One region of the Streptomyces sp. NPDC048290 genome, then DNA from elsewhere that is predicted to be linked to it. Evidence: riboswitches for the same ligand, from Rfam matches in the RefSeq annotation. Region 1 holds a riboswitch; the other holds the start of a gene.

Region 1 (7,686 bases):
GGGCGATGGCGGACGTCCTGAGGATCTCCGCGGCCGGTCCGATCCGGGCCCCTCCGTCGCCGGGCAGATGGATGACCCGGTCCGCGTACTGCACCACCCGCTCCAGCCGGTGCTCCGCCATCAGCACGGTCACCCCGAGGTCGTGGACGAGCCGGGTGACGGCGGCGAGCACCTCCTCGGCGGCCGTCGGGTCCAGCGCCGACGTCGGCTCGTCCAGCACCAGCACCCGGGGATGCGCGGTCAGCACCGACCCGATCGCGACCCGCTGCTGCTGCCCGCCGGACAGCTGGTACAGCGCCCGGTGGCGCAGATCCGCAAGACCCAGCAGATCGAGGGTCTCCTCGACCCGCTTGCGCATGGTCGCCGGGGGGATCGCCAACTGCTCCATCGCGTAGGCGAGTTCCTCCTCCACCGTGTCGGTGACGAACCCGTCGGCCGGGTCCTGGCCCACCACGCCCACCACGTCCGCCAGTTCGCGCGGCGGATGGTGGGCGGTGTCCCGGCCGTCGACGGTGACCCGCCCCGACAGCGTGCCCCCGGTGAAGTGCGGCACCAGCCCGTTGACCGCGCCCAGCAGGGTCGACTTGCCGGTGCCGGTGTGGCCGACGACGAGACACAGCTCGCCCTCCTCCACCGTGAGGTCCACGTCCCGCAGCGCCGGTCCGGGTGTGTCGTCGTACTGGAGGGTGACCTGGTCGAAGGTGATCACGGGCGTTCGGCTCTCTCGGTCGTGCGGGGGCGGACCGGCTCCGGGGGCGGTGCCACGAACCCCGCCGTGCCCGCCAGCAGGATCGCCAGGGTCGGGACGAGCGGCAGCTCGGGCCAGCTGAGGGGATAGAACGTCGGATTGAGCTGGGCGGGGTCGTAGCCCAGGCTGCTCAGCAGCAGCACGGCGGCCAGCAGCCCACTGCCCGCGACCGCCCACTCGGGCAGCCGCCACGGATCGGGACGATAGGTGGTACGGGTGACGCGCCGCCCGCCGAGCCGCAGCCCCGCCACACACAGCAGCGCCCCGACCGCCATCGCGGGCAGCCCGAGGAACGCGGGCGCCGTCGCGTCCAGCAGCCCGTACGCCCCCGCGCACAGCCCGCACATGCCGAGCAGCAGCAGCGCCCCGGTGATCCGCCGGGAGCGGCGGGTCGCGGTGCCCGCCCGGCCGTAGCCCCGGGAGTCCATGGCGGCGGCCAGCCGCAGCGAGCGCTCCAGCGCGTCCTCCAGGACCGGCACCACGATCCCGCGCAGCGCCCGCAGCCCCTGGGTCCGTCCGGCCCGCAGTTTCCGGGCCCGCGCCACCCGCTGGACGCTCAGCACCAGTTGGGGGGCGACACTGATCGACACCGTGACCGCCACGCCCAGTTCGTACAGGGCGCCGGGCAGGACCCGCAGGGCGCGCTTGGGGTTGGCGAGGGTGTTGGCGGCGCCGATGCAGCACAACATGCACGCCAGCCGCAGCCCCTCCGTCGCCGCCGACAGCAGCGCCTCCAGCGACACCGGGCCGCCGAGCTGGATACCCGCGTACCAGTCGGGGGTGGGGATGTGCGGCAGCGCGAACAGGAAGTGGTCGGTGGGCTGGATGCCGGTGGCGAAGATCGCCCGGAACACGATCCGGATCGCCACCACGGTCAGCGCGAGATACAGGTAGTACTTGAAGCCGCGCGCCCAGGGCGCCTCCGTGCGGCGCGCGGAGACCACATAGCCGAGCACGGCCAGCACCAGGAACAGCAGCAGCGGATTGTTGGTGCGGCTGGCGGCGGTGGCCAGCGCCAGCGCCCAGATCCACCAGGCGAGCGGATGCAGGATGCGCGGCAGACGGCGCCCGCGCGGGTCCGGGAGGGGATCGGACCCGGCGGGCGCCGCCGCCATGGCCGTCGTACGGGACACCGGGGTCACTCGGTACGACGGCGGCGGGCCGCGAACACCGCGGCGCCGCCCACCAGGACGACCAGGGCCGCGCCGGTGACCACCGGCACGATCGAACCGGAGTCGTGCGGGGCGTCGGCCGCCGGGGCGGCGTCGACCACGGTCGGTCCGGGGCTGGTACGGGGCGCGGCCAGCGCGGGGGCGCTGTCCGACGGACTGGCGGAGGGACTCGGCGTGGGGGACGGGGACGGGCTCTTGGCGGGCCTCTTCGGGCTGGGCTTCGGGGACGGCGACGCCTTCGGCGGCCTCGGCGGGGCGGTGGTGCGCCGCTCGGGCGCCGGTCCGGTGTCCACGCCCGGGGGCAGCGCGGGCGCGTTGTCGTCGCTCGCGGGCGGCGCCGCATTGCCCTGCGGGCGGGTGTTCTTGGCGCGCAACTGGTCGGGGGTGACGGTGGGACGGCCCTCGGTGCCCTCGATGTTCGTGCCGCCGAAGATCCACAGATCGACGCTGCCGGGCTTGGGCTTGTAGAGCATCGCGCCGAGCTGGCTGTAACTCCAGTCGTTCTGGCCCGGGTCGGCGTGCCAGTACGACCAGTACGCGGAGGCGGGCGGGGTCAGGACACAGTCCTCCTGGGCGGCGGTCGGATACTGCCTGCCGTTCTGGTGGCCGCTGTAGCCGATGCGGCAGATGAACGCCGGACCGTCGTGCCCGGTGCCGGTGGTGCGCCAGCCGCCCTGGTTGAGGAGTTCGTAGCCGGTGGTCGGGGTGGTGCCGCAGGACCGCAGGATGGGCCCGCCCCAGTCGCTGAAGTCGACCGCCAGCACCGCCCCGGAGCTGGTGGTGCACCGGCCCATCGGCTGCGGGTCGGCCGCCGCCGGGGCGGTGGTCGCGGTGAGCGCGGCGCCGGTGAGGGCCAGGGCGGCCGTCACCCGGGCCGCGAGCGCCGTCGGCCGCCTCATCGTCCGTCTCCCGTCCCGGCGGTGCGGCGCCGGGCCACCACCACGACCCGCCAGCCCGCCAGCACCAGCAGTGCGGCGATGGCGGCGAGCATGGTGACCTGGACGCCGGTGGAGGCGAGGCCCCCGCTGCCGCCGTCCGCGGTGAAGTCGCCGCCGCCCGTGCCGCCACCGGACTCGCCGGGCGTCACGATGTCCGGGGTGGACCCGCTGGGCCGGGGCGTGGGCTGCGGCGAGGTGCCCTCCAGGGACTGTTCCAGATAGGCGAACGAGATGCCGGTCGCGCCGCCCACCGCCTGGGTGGACGCCCGCAGATCGGAGCCGCGCTGGCCCTCGGCGGCCACATTGAAACCGCCGTCGCCGTTCTGCTGCGCGGCCAGGAACTTCCGGGCCGCCGCGATCTCCTTCGGATAGGCGCCCGCGTCCAGGGACAGCCCCTGGATCGCCAGGGCCGTGGAGTTCACGGAGGTGCCGATCGAACTCTTGAAACCACCGCTGGACTGCTGCTGGTCCGCGATCCACCGCAGCGCCTTGTCGACGGCCGCGTTGTCACCCGCCAGATCCAGCGCCATCGCGGCCATCGCCGTGGAGTCCACGTCCGAGTCGCCCGTGGACGGGATCAGGCTCGGCCAGGCGCCGCTGTCGTCGTGCTGAAGCCCCGCGAGGTACGCGATCGGCTCGGCCGCCGCGTCCTCCTCGCCCGCCCGCAACTGCGCCATGATCCCCAGGGACTGGGAGAACACGGACGTGGCGTACGTGTAGTTGCCCTTCGCGGCACAGGAGCGGTCCGGTGCCGCGCTGGCCTTCGCGCACACCGCCGTCTCCAGCGCGCCGATCAGGTCCTGTCCGGCGAAGTCGCGCGGGTCACGGCCGACGGACTCGGCGAGCAGGGCGGTCTTGCCGATGAAGCCGCCCGAGGCGTACTCGGTGCCGATCTTCATGTAGTCGCGGATCGTGCGTCCCTCGCCGTCGGTGCCCCGCTCGTCCAGGAAGTCGACGATGCCGCGCAGCGCGTCGTTGTCCAGGCCGGTCGCGGCGAGCGCGTAGGCGCCGTCGATGGTCAGCCCGAAGTCGGCGCGGGAGACGGCGGGTCCGGCGGTGTAGTACCGGCCCTGCTTCAGCTGGGCGGCGCTGGTGAGGTAGGCGACGCCCTTCTTCAGGTCGGGGCCCGCGCCGGGCGGCGGGGTCCGGGTCGGGGTGGGCGAGGTGGTGGTGGGCGGGCCGCTGGGCTCCGGCTCCTTCACCGTCAGATCGGCCAGGCTCTTGCCGGTGCCCGCGAGCACCGCCAGCGCCGTCGGGTACAGCTGAGGGTCGGTCTGCGCCTCCTCGAAGCCGAAGCCGCCGCCCTCGGTCTGCTCCCGCGACAGCCACGCCACCGCCGCGTCGGCCTGCTTCTTCATCCCGAGCACCCGTAGCGCCTGCGCGGCGTACGCGGTGGAGATGACGCCCGCGGTGGGGGAGTCGGTGTACGCCGGGAACCCGCCGTCCGCGCGCTGGTTCTTGACGAGATAGGCGAGGGCCTTGTCCACGGCCGCGTCCTGCCCGCCCGCCGTGTGCAGGGCGAGGGCGACCAGACCGGTGGTCCCCGCGTCGCCGTCGCAGTACTCGCCCGGCCGGATGAGGACGCTGGTCACTCCGCCGTCACGGCACTGGAGCTGGGTCAGCCGCTGGACGGTCGCTGCGGGCGGCTCCTCGTCGGCGCGCGCCAGGGCGAGGACGCCCAGCGCCTGGCCCTCGGTGTAGCCGCTGTCCCCGAAGTCGCCCTTGCCGGTGCAGCCGGGGGCGGGACCGGACTCGGGGCCCGCCGGGCAGATGTGCGCCACCAGGTCGCCGATCAGATCATGGCCGCCGAAGTCACGCGGATCGCGTTCGGTGACCGACGCGAGCAGCGCGAGACGGGCCGCGCTGGTGGCGTCGGGCGCCTTGTCCGTGCCGTTGGGGTAGGCGACGGGACCGGCGGCGGAGGCCAGGAAGTCGGTGACCTTGCCGACGGTCTCGCTGTCGCCCTCGGCGGCGGCCAGCCCGAACGCCGTCAGCGCGGTCAGGAACGGATTGGCGTCGGTGGCGCCCTCGTCCACGATCCGTTCGCCGTCGGTGAGACGGCTCTTGAGCCAGTCGGCGGCGCCGTCCACGTCGATCTCGCCGGGCGCGCCGGTCAGCGTCGGACCGGGCGGTGTCGGGGTGGGCCCGCCGCCTCCGGCGCGGACGTCGTCGGGGCTGAACGTGGGACGGCCGGTGGTGCCGCCGACGTCCGTGCCGCCGAACACCCAGGCGTCCACGTCACCGTCGTTCAGCCGCCGGTCCATGGCCCCGTACTGGGAGTAGGACCAGTCGTCGTCCCCCGGCTCGGCCACCCAGTACGACCAGTAGGCGGTGGCGGGCGGGGTCAGGACGCAGGACTCCTTGTCCGGCGTCGGGTACTGGGTGCCGGAGTCGAACGGGCCGTAGCCGATGCGGCAGATGAACGCGGGCCCGTCGTGGTCGGTGCCCGCGGTGCTGAACCCGCCCTCGTGGAGCAGGTCGTAGCCGGTGGTGGGGGAGGTGTCGCAGCCCCGCTCGACCTCGCCGCCGAACGGGCCGAAGTCGACGGCGACGATCGCGCCCTTCGTGGCCGTGCAGCCGTCGATCGGATCGGCCGCCGCGGGCGAGGAGACGGTGAAGAATGTCACGCAGGCCGCGACCAGCACCAGCAGTGCCGTACCGGCCGCCGTCCAGGGCCCCGGTCTGCCGCCCGTGCGCCGCTCTCTTCGCTCTCCGGTCCGCATCGCGGTCCCCCTCGTCCTGTCCCCGCGGGGCCCGGACGTGGGTCGAGGGCCCTCGCGGTACAGGCCGGGCCCGCGCGAGAAGCCGTCGCACCACGCCGTAGTCCACGACGGCGTCTGTTGCTCGATCACGCCCCAGGTGCTCCGGCTCGCCCGGCGCGGCCGGACCTACGGTTGCGGGTCAGCGCCGGAATCCGACCGGCTTCCCCTGGAACTCTTTGCGTATCGACCGGATTTGAGCACGGTTCGCACAGGGCGTCAAGACGCGGCAGAAACCACCCTGCCGGGTGATTTTGGCCCTATGGCGACCGGCACCCCCGTCAGGTACCGTCCCGCACTGCCGAGTGGGGGAACCCGGTGCGAATCCGGGGCTGACGCGCAGCGGTGTGGAACGGCGGGAGGCCGGTCCGAGCCCGAATGCCCACCCCGGCGCCCTTTTCCGGCAGCCCGTTCACGCGTCCAGGACGGCGGCCCCCGCCTCGGCCGTCCGGCCGCGGCGAGGCCGGCGTCCCCTGATCCCTGGAGCACGCCATGGCCCCGCGCCTCGCTCACCGCCGTACCGCACTGCGCCGGCTCACCCTCACCTCCGCCGCCGCCCTCGGCGCCTTCGCCCTCACCACCCTGCCCGCCGCCGCGACCGCCACCCCCGCCCAGATCGCCACCTCCAAGACCAACGGGGTCGCCTACCTCGACAGCCTCCAGGCGGCCGACGGCTCCTACGCCGGGTCGGGGCTGTCCAACGAGTGGGCGTTCAGCGCGTTCGCCGCGGCCGGTACCGCCGCCGTGGACGTCGTACCGGGCACCGACACCAGCAAGAACGCCAGAACCGTCTACCGCAATCTGCTGGCCACCAGCGGCTGGCCGTCCGCCTCCCCGGTCGTCACCGACTACGAGCGCGGCACCCTCAACGCGTACGCCGCCGGGATCGACCCGGCCCGCGTCTCGGCCTCCCGCAACCTGATCGCCGACATCTACCGCTACTGGCAGACCGCCGAACCCGGCTACTTCGGCCCGTCGGCCAACTTCAACGGCACGGTGTTCGCCGCGCTCGCCCTGAACGGCGCCCGCACCCAGGCCGGGCAGATCCGCGTCCCCCAGTCCCTGCGGGACGCCATGGTCACCCGTATCCGGGCCAACCAGCACAACGACGGCGGCTGGAACTTCAGCAAGGCCGAGGGCAACCCGACCCAGCTCGCCGCCGCCAGCGACATCGACATGACCGGCGCCGCGATGGCCGCGCTGTGCGTGTCCGGCGTCCCCAACACCGACCCCGACATCACCCAGGCCAAGGCGTTCCTGAAGAGCAAGCTGGTGTCGAACAGCGGGGCCTTCCTCGCCATGTTCGGGGCGAACACCGACTCCAACGGCTGGGCGGTGTCCGGCCTTAACGCCTGCGGCATCAACCCGCAGACCGGTGACTTCCTCACGCCGATGGGCAAGACACCGGTGGACTTCCTGATCGCCCAGCAGTTCAACCCGGGCGGCGGCTTCAAGTACCTGCCCAGCGACACCGCCCCGTCCGCCTATGCCTCCATCGACGGGCTGCGCGCGGTCGCGGGCGGCGGCTTCACCTCCGCCCCGCCGCTGCCGACGACGGTGGGCGCCCCGCAGTGGGTGGGTCAGTCCACCTTCACCTCCGGCACCGCCACCAAGCTGGCGCTGACGGTCGACGACGGCAGCGGCACCCTCAAGGTCTGCTCGGTCGCGATCACCCCGACCGGTACGACCACCACCCTCGGCGCGGTCCTGGACGCCGCGGCCTCCGCCGCGACCCCGGCGGGCTGTGTCACCTCGGTCACCCCGGCCTCCGGCACCGGCACGGTCACCGCGCTCAACGGCAAGGCCAACAGCGGCTCCAGCACCTGGAAGGTCAGCACCGACGGAGCGGCGTTCACCGCGGCGACCCGGGGCGCCACGGTGAACGTGGGCGACACCCTCGCCCTGCGCTGGGGCGTCTGAGAGGCGCGGGCCGGGGACGCGGTGACGTCCCCGGCCCGCACCGCCGCGCTCTAGAACGTGGTCCAGGTGAAGGCGACCTTGTCCCCCGCGTTCAGCTTGAACTGGCAGCCGCCCACCGGGGTCGGGGTGCCGTTGACGGAGATGTTCCA
Region 2 (7,686 bases), on a different contig from region 1:
TCGACGCCCGGGGGCAGCTCGGCGGTCGCGGGGTCCCGGGTCAGGGCCCGTACCGGGTGCCCGGTGGCGAGCAGCCGGGCGACGAGATGGCGGCCCACGGTGCCGGTGGCGCCGGTGACGAGAACGGTCTTGGAGTGGGTCATGGAGTGGGTCATGGAGTGGCTCCTTGGTCGACTGCCCGCCACGCTAGAAACCCTTGCGGTCAGCTCCGGTCCGCGATCCCCCGAAGGCCCCACCTCACGCCCGCCCCCGCCACCGCGGGCCGTGCCGCCCGCCACGCCACGGGACCGTGTGCCGCCGGTCCGCCCCCACACCCCGCCTCGCGCCCACATCCCGCCGCCCCGTCACGGACCCCGCCACCTGCCGTGCCGCCTCACCGTCCTGCCGCTCCACCACCGCCCGCGGGCCGCGCCGCCAGCCACGCCACGCCACGGGACCGTGTGCCGCCGGTCCGCCCCCACACCCCGCCCCGCCCCCACATCCCGCCGCCCCGTCACGGACCCCGCCACCTGCCGTGCCGCCTCACCAGCGACCACGCGCCCCACCCCGTCACCCGCCCGCGCCCCCTCCGCCCGCCCCTCGCCGCCCCATCCCGCCCCACCGCCGTCCGCCCGCCGGGGCGGAGCGTGTGCCCCGGCGTGCGCCCCGGTCCGGGGCGGGGTTCCGCGCCCCTTCCCCGCCGCCCGCACTCCCATCTCACGCTATCGGGTGCGTTTAGTGTGCTTGTCGCATGTTCCTTGGACATGCCGGGCAAGCACCGGTCTGCCGAGACGGATCTCATACGCGGATCATCTCTGAAGGGGGAAACCATGCCTGTTCTGTGCCGCCCCGCGGTCGCCGTACCCGAGTACACGATCACCCATGAACAGACCCTGGGTCTGGCCCGTTCGCTGTACGCCGGGCACGAGCAACTACCGCTCGCGCTCCGGCTGATCGGCAACACCGGGGTGCGCAAGCGCCATATCGTGCAGCCGCTCGACCGTACGCTCCGGCACCCGGGATTAGAGGCACGCAACGCCACGTACGAGGCGGAGGCCAAGGCGCGGGTGCCGGACGTCGTGGAGCGGGCCCTGAAGAACGCCGGGCTCGGAGCGCGGGACATCGACGTCATCATCTATGTGTCGTGCACGGGCTTCATGATGCCGTCGCTGACCGCCTGGATGATCAACACGCTGGGGTTCCGGTACGACTGCCGGCAGATCCCCATCGCCCAGCTCGGCTGTGCGGCGGGCGGCGCGGCCATCAACCGGGCGCACGACTTCTGCATGGCCCACCCGGGCTCCAACGCCCTCATCGTGGCCTGCGAGTTCTGCTCGCTGTGCTACCAGCCGACCGATCTGACGGTGGGCAACATGCTCTCCAACGGCCTGTTCGGCGACGCGGTGGCCGCCGCCGTGGTGCGCGGCATGGGCGGCACCGGCATCGAGCTGGAGGCCAACGGCTCCTATCTGGTGCCGGACAGCGAGGACTGGATCGCCTACCGGGTGCGGCCCACCGGCTTCCACTTCATGCTGGACCGCCGGGTGCCCGGCACCATGGAGCAGCTCGCCCCGGCGCTGTCCTCGCTGGCCGCCCAGTACCGGCGGGACGCCAGCGCGCAGAGCTTCTATCTGATCCACGCGGGCGGGCCGCGCATCCTGGACGACCTCAGCCACTATCTCGGGGTGCCGTCGGAGATGTTCCGCTTCAGCCGGGCCACGCTCGCCGAGTACGGGAACATCGCGAGCGCGGTCGTCCTGGACGCGCTGCGCCGGCTGTTCGAGGAGGGCGGCTGCGCGCCGGGGGCGTCGGGGATGATCGCCGGGTTCGGGCCGGGCATCACCGCCGAGATCTCCCTCGGCCGATGGACCACCGACAGCCCGGAACCCGCGGCCGAGCAGGGCGCCGGTTCCGGCGTGCGGGCCGATCCGGCGGGCGCCGCCCCGGTACGGGTCCCCGCGCAGGCCCCGGCGCCCGCGACCGACACGGCGGCGGTCTCCACGGAGGGCCCCGTATGACGGCGGCCGATCCGGACCCGACCGTCCGCCGCCGTCCGCCGCGTACCCGGTGACCGCGGGCGCGTCCGCCGGGCCGCTGATCGTGCCGCCCGGCCGGGGGCGGACCGTGGCGGTCGCCGCCCAGCGGGTCACGTTCAAGGTGACCGGCGAGCACTCCCGCGTGGCGTCCACCTTCGAGGTCGTCGTCCCGCCCGGCTTCGATGTGGGCGCCCACACCCACACGCACAGCGAGGAGCTGTTCTACGTCATCGAGGGCGAGTTGGAGGTGCTCGCGTTCGAGCCGCTGGTGCGGACCCCGGACCACTGGCGGGAGTGGGAGTCCGCCGCCGGTGAGCGGGCCGTACGGGCGGGCCCCGGCACGCTGCTGTTCGTACCGCCGGGCTGTCCGCACGCGTTCGCCAACACCGGCCCGGACCCCGCCCGGGTGCTGTTCCAGGCGGCCCCGCCCCCGGCGCACGAGCGGTACTTCGAGGAACTCCTCGCCCTGCTGGACGGCGCGGGCGAGGACGGAGGAGAGATCGATCACGCGGCGATCGCCGCGCTGCGGCTGCGCTACGACGTCCAGCAGCTCACCCCGCTGCGCTACGCACCGCCCGCCGCCCCGGCACCCCGCTGAGCACGGCGGTCACGCTCCCGTGCCGTGTCCGCTCCCCCGGACACGGCACGGGTGGGACGTCATGTACGCGATGGCGCGGTAGCGGTTAGGGTGGCCGGTGCAGCTGGTTCGTCCCGTCCGCCAGGCGGGATGTCGTAAGAGGGAACCCGGTGGGAATCCGGGACTGCCCCGCAGCGGTGAGTGGGAACGACCGCCGTCATACGCACTGGGTCCGGGAGAACGGGCCTGGGAAGCGACGGCCAGTAGGTGTCCTGACGTCGTCAGGACGGGCCCGCGAGTCCGAAGACCTGCCACTGCCCGTGCGCGGACCTCCGTGCGCGGACATTCCGGTGACCTCGTGGGCGGGTCGGCGTACAGAGCCAGGCCAAGGACCGTGCCATGCCGCGCGCGGACCGGGACCGCCCGGCCTCGTCACCCTTCGCGTCCGCGTCCCGTCGCCGGGATCTCAGGGATTCATCTCGCGAAGGAGATCTCCGTGACCAGCAAGTCCGCAGCCGCGGCAGCACGGGCCACCGTGTACGGCTACCCCCGTCAGGGACAGCACCGGGAACTGAAGAAGGCGATCGAGGGCTACTGGAAGGGCCGCGTCACCGCCGACGCGCTGCGCGCCACCGCCGCCGAACTGCGCTCCGCCAACTGGCGCCGGCTCACCGAGGCGGGCATCGCCGAGGTCCCCACCGGTGACTTCTCGTACTACGACCATGTGCTGGACACGAGTGTGATGGTCGGCGCGATCCCCGCCCGGCACCGGGAGGCGGTGGCCGCCGACGCGCTGGACGGCTACTTCGCGATGGCGCGCGGCACGCAGGACGTGGCGCCGCTGGAGATGACGAAGTGGTTCGACACGAACTACCACTACCTGGTGCCCGAGCTGGGCCCGGACACCGTCTTCGCCGCCGACTCCGCCATGCAGGTCGCCGAACTGGCCGAGGCGCTGGCGCTGGGGCTGACCGCCCGTCCGGTGCTGGTCGGCCCGGTCACGTATCTGCTGCTGGCCAAGCCCGCGCCGGGCGTGGCCGCCGACTTCGATCCGCTGACCCTGCTGGACCGGCTGCTGCCGGTGTACGCGGAGGTGCTCGCCGATCTGCGGGCGGCCGGTGCCGAGTGGGTCCAGCTGGACGAGCCCGCCCTGGTCCAGGACCGCACCCCGGCCGAGCTGAACGCCGCCGCTCGCGCCTACCGTGACCTCGGTGCCCTCACCGACCGGCCGAAGCTGCTGGTGGCCTCGTACTTCGACCGGCTCGGGGACGCGCTGCCGGTGCTCGCGAAGGCGCCCGTGGAGGGGCTCGCGCTGGACTTCACGGAGTCCGCCGCCGCCAACCTGGACGCGCTCGCCGCGGTCGGCGGGCTGCCCGGCAAGCGGCTGGTGGCCGGTGTCGTCAACGGCCGCAACATCTGGGTCAACGACCTCAGCCGGTCCCTGTCCACCCTGGGCACCCTGCTGGGGCTCGCCGACCGGGTCGACGTGGCCGCGTCCTGCTCGCTGCTCCATGTGCCGCTGGACACCGCCCCGGAGCGGGACATCGAACCGCAGGTCAGGCGCTGGCTGGCGTTCGCCCGGCAGAAGACCGCGGAGATCGTCACGCTGGCCAAGGGGCTCGCCGGGGGCACCGACGCCATCGCCGCCCAACTGGCCGCCAACCGGGCCGACCTGGCGTCCCGCGCGGGCTCGCCGATCACCCGCGACCCGGCGGTGCGGGCCCGTGCCGCCGCCGTCACGGACGCCGACGCCCGCCGCTCCCAGCCGTACGCCGAGCGGACCGCGGCGCAGCGCGCCCACCTCGGGCTGCCGCTGCTGCCGACCACCACCATCGGCTCCTTCCCGCAGACCGACGCGCTGCGCACGGCCCGCGCCGATCTGCGGGCCGGGCGGATCGACACCGCCGGGTACGAGGACCGCATCAAGAGCGAGATCCGGGACGTGCTGACGTTCCAGGAGAAGGCCGGTCTCGATGTCCTGGTGCACGGCGAGCCCGAGCGCAACGACATGGTCCAGTACTTCGCCGAGCAGCTCACCGGCTATCTCGCCACCCAGCACGGCTGGGTCCAGTCGTACGGCACCCGGTACGTCCGGCCGCCGATCCTGGCCGGGGACATCTCCCGCCCGGAGCCGATGACCGTGCGCTGGACGACATACGCGCAGTCGCTCACCGACCGGCCGGTCAAGGGCATGTTGACCGGGCCGGTGACCATGCTGGCCTGGTCGTTCGTCCGGGACGACCAGCCGCTCGGGGACACCGCACGGCAGGTGGCGCTCGCCCTGCGCGACGAGGTGGCCGACCTGGAGGCGGCCGGTACCTCGGTCATCCAGGTGGACGAGCCCGCGCTGCGCGAGACGCTGCCGCTGCGCGCCGCCGACCACGCCGCCTATCTGGCGTGGGCGACGGAGGCGTTCCGGCTGTCCACCGCCGGGGTGCGGCCGGACACGCAGATCCATACGCACATGTGCTACGCCGAGTTCGGTGACATCGTGCGGGCGATCGACGACCTCGACGCCGATGTGATCAGCCTGGAGGCGGCCCGCTCGCACATGCAGGTGGCGCGTGAGCTGGCCGCGCACGGCTATCCGCGCGAGGCGGGACCGGGTGTCTACGACATCCACTCGCCGCGGGTGCCGAGCGCCGATGAGGCGGCCGAGCTGCTGCGCACCGGGCTGAAGGCGATCCCGGCGGAGCGGCTGTGGGTGAACCCGGACTGCGGTCTGAAGACCCGTGGCTGGCCGGAGACCCGGGCGTCGCTGGAGCACCTGGTGGCAGCGGCCCGCACGGTCCGCTCGGAACTGGCCTGATCCATGGGCGGGGCCGGGGAGTTCCGCTCCCCGGCCCGTCGGTCACAGGCCCACGTCCCGGGCGCGGATGTCGTCCAGGGACTCCCGGCGGACCAGCAGCCGGGCCCGGCCGTCGGTGACCGCGGCGACCGGCGGACGGCCGACCAGGTTGTAGCCGGACGCCATCGACAGGTGGTAGGCGCCCGCGACCGGCACCGCGAGCAGATCGCCCGGCCGGACGTCGTCCGGGAGTTCGGCGCCGGCGGCCAGCACGTCGCCCGCCTCGCAGTGCCGGCCGACCACGGTGACCGGGGCCGGGGGGCCGCCCGCGCGGCCGATCAGCCGGGGCGCGTACCGCACGCCGTACAGCGCCGGACGCGGGTTGTCGCTCATGCCGCCGTCGACGGCCACATAGGTGTGCGCGCCGGTGTGTTTGACGGCGAGGACCCGGTAGAGGGCGATCCCGGCGGGGCCCGCGACGGCCCGGCCCGGTTCGATGAGCAGCCGGGGCACCGGCAGCCCCGCCGCCGCGCACGCCCCGGTGAGTTCGGCGCGCACCCGGCGGGCCAGCGCGGTGAGGTCGAGGGCGGGTTCGCCGGGGCGGTAGGCGATGCCGTGGCCGCCGCCGAGGTCGAGTTCGGGCAGGATCACGCCGTGCTGCCGGTGCAGCCGGGCCATCAGCCCCACCAGTCTGCGCACGGCCGCGAGATACGGCTTGACGCTGGTGATCTGCGAGCCGAGATGGCAGTGCAGCCCGGTGAGTTCGAGTTGTGGCTGGTCCAGGATGCGGGCGATGGCGTGCTGGGCGTATCCGTCGGAGATGGACAGCCCGAACTTCTGGTCCTCGGTGCCGGTGCGGATCTTGTCGTGGCCGCCCGCCGAGATCCCGGGCACCACCCGGACCATGACCCGCTGATGTCCGCCGGGCCCCACGGCGGCGGCCAGCCGGGCGATCTCGGAGGGGCTGTCGATGACGATCCGTCCGACGCCGAGCCGCAGCGCGCTCGCCAGGTCGCGCGGTGACTTGGCGTTGCCGTGCAGCACGATCCGGTCGGCGGGGAAGCCGGTGGTGACGGCCAGTTCGAGTTCCCCGGCGGAGCAGACGTCGAGGCCGAGTCCCTCCTCGGCGACCCAGTGGGCCATGGCACGGCACAGGAACGCCTTGGCGGCGTACAGGATCTCGGCGTCCGGGAAGGCGTCTGTGTAGGTGCGGCAGCGGTCGCGGACCTCGGCCTCGTCCAGCACATAGACGGGGGTGCCGAAGCGGTCGGCGAGTTCGGTGAGGGCGACTCCGCCGACGGCGACCTCGCCGGGGCGGGGTTCGGTGGTGGACGCGGGCCACACGGAGCGGTCGGCGAGGGCGGGGGCCGCGGTGGTGTCGTGGAGGGTGGTCATGGTGCGGGCTCCTCAGTCGCGGTGGGCGCGGGCGCGGTGGGTCACGTCGGCCGGTCCGGGGGTGAGCGCGCGGACCAGGACGGCGGTGCGGGCGACCGGGGCGGCTGCCGGGGCGGAGAGCTGCGGGTCGACGGTGAGGGAGGTGACGCCCAGCGGGGCGACGAGGGCGCGCAGCGCGGGCGCGGCGAGCCGGATCCACGGCTGTCCGGCGCCGAGGGTGGCGGTCAGCCGCCGCGCGGAGGTGAAGGCGACGGCCGTGCGGTCGCCCAGCGGGGTGCGGAAGAGCCGGGTCGCGCACCCGGAGGGTCCCGGACGGACCGGTACGTACAGGGGTCCGTCCGGGAGGCGTTCGCCGGGTTCCGGATCGTCGCCGCACGGGATGTCTGCCATGGCTGCCTCCTGGAGGCCGGGCTCGGTCGGTCGGGTGTCACGTCCGGCGCCCCGGGATCGCGGGGAGGCGGTCCGGGGCGCCCACCGATGACGCTATGCCCGGCCGGGCGGGGGGCGGGGTGGCCCCTGACGGGACGCTGACGGTCGGGGGCTGGACGTATACGGGTTGCTGACGCGGGCCGCGCGGGCGTCAGGCGGGGGTGTGCAGGGCCGTGCTGAGGGTGTCCGTGATCTGGGCGCGGGCGGCGCGGGCTGCGGGGCTGCGGCGCAGGGCGTCGAACAGCACGAAGCCGTGCACGGTGCCGTGGTAGCGCGCCGAGACCACCGGCACCCCGGCGGCGCGCAGCAGCGCCGCGTACGCCTCGCCCTCGTCGCGCAGGACGTCCGCCTCGGCGGTCAGCACCAGCGCCGGGGGCAGTCCGGCGAGGTCGGCGGGGGCGGCGCGCAGCGGGGCGGCGGTGGGGTCGGCGCGCCGGGCGGGGTCGGGCACGTACTGGTCCCAGAAGGTGCGCATGGCGTCC

Evidence for each region. Region 1 has a riboswitch for cobalamin ahead of AB0D49_RS28125 (prenyltransferase/squalene oxidase repeat-containing protein). Riboswitches for the same ligand answer to the same signal wherever they lie in the genome.
Region 2: linked by a shared signal. The riboswitch ahead of metE (5-methyltetrahydropteroyltriglutamate--homocysteine S-methyltransferase) and the one ahead of AB0D49_RS28125 (prenyltransferase/squalene oxidase repeat-containing protein) in region 1 are both predicted to bind cobalamin.

What each region holds. Positions count from the first base shown of each region.
Region 1 covers NZ_JBEZLM010000018.1:155,238-162,923, forward strand. The annotation lists gene AB0D49_RS28110 (ATP-binding cassette domain-containing protein) at 1-709, opposite strand, end outside; gene AB0D49_RS28115 (energy-coupling factor transporter transmembrane component T) at 706-1,863, opposite strand; gene AB0D49_RS28120 (hypothetical protein) at 1,887-2,819, opposite strand; gene AB0D49_RS28125 (prenyltransferase/squalene oxidase repeat-containing protein) at 2,816-5,581, opposite strand; cobalamin riboswitch at 5,695-5,840, opposite strand; cobalamin riboswitch at 5,926-6,001, shown strand; gene AB0D49_RS28130 (hypothetical protein) at 6,110-7,537, shown strand; gene AB0D49_RS28135 (DUF4430 domain-containing protein) at 7,588-7,686, opposite strand, start outside.
Region 2 covers NZ_JBEZLM010000001.1:13,971-21,656, forward strand. The annotation lists gene AB0D49_RS00070 (NAD(P)H-binding protein) at 1-155, opposite strand, end outside; gene AB0D49_RS00075 (type III polyketide synthase) at 810-1,997, shown strand; gene AB0D49_RS00080 (cupin domain-containing protein) at 2,047-2,613, shown strand; cobalamin riboswitch at 2,718-2,906, shown strand; gene metE (5-methyltetrahydropteroyltriglutamate--homocysteine S-methyltransferase) at 3,089-5,401, shown strand; gene lysA (diaminopimelate decarboxylase) at 5,444-6,775, opposite strand; gene AB0D49_RS00095 (SAV_915 family protein) at 6,788-7,165, opposite strand; gene AB0D49_RS00100 (alpha/beta hydrolase) at 7,356-7,686, opposite strand, start outside.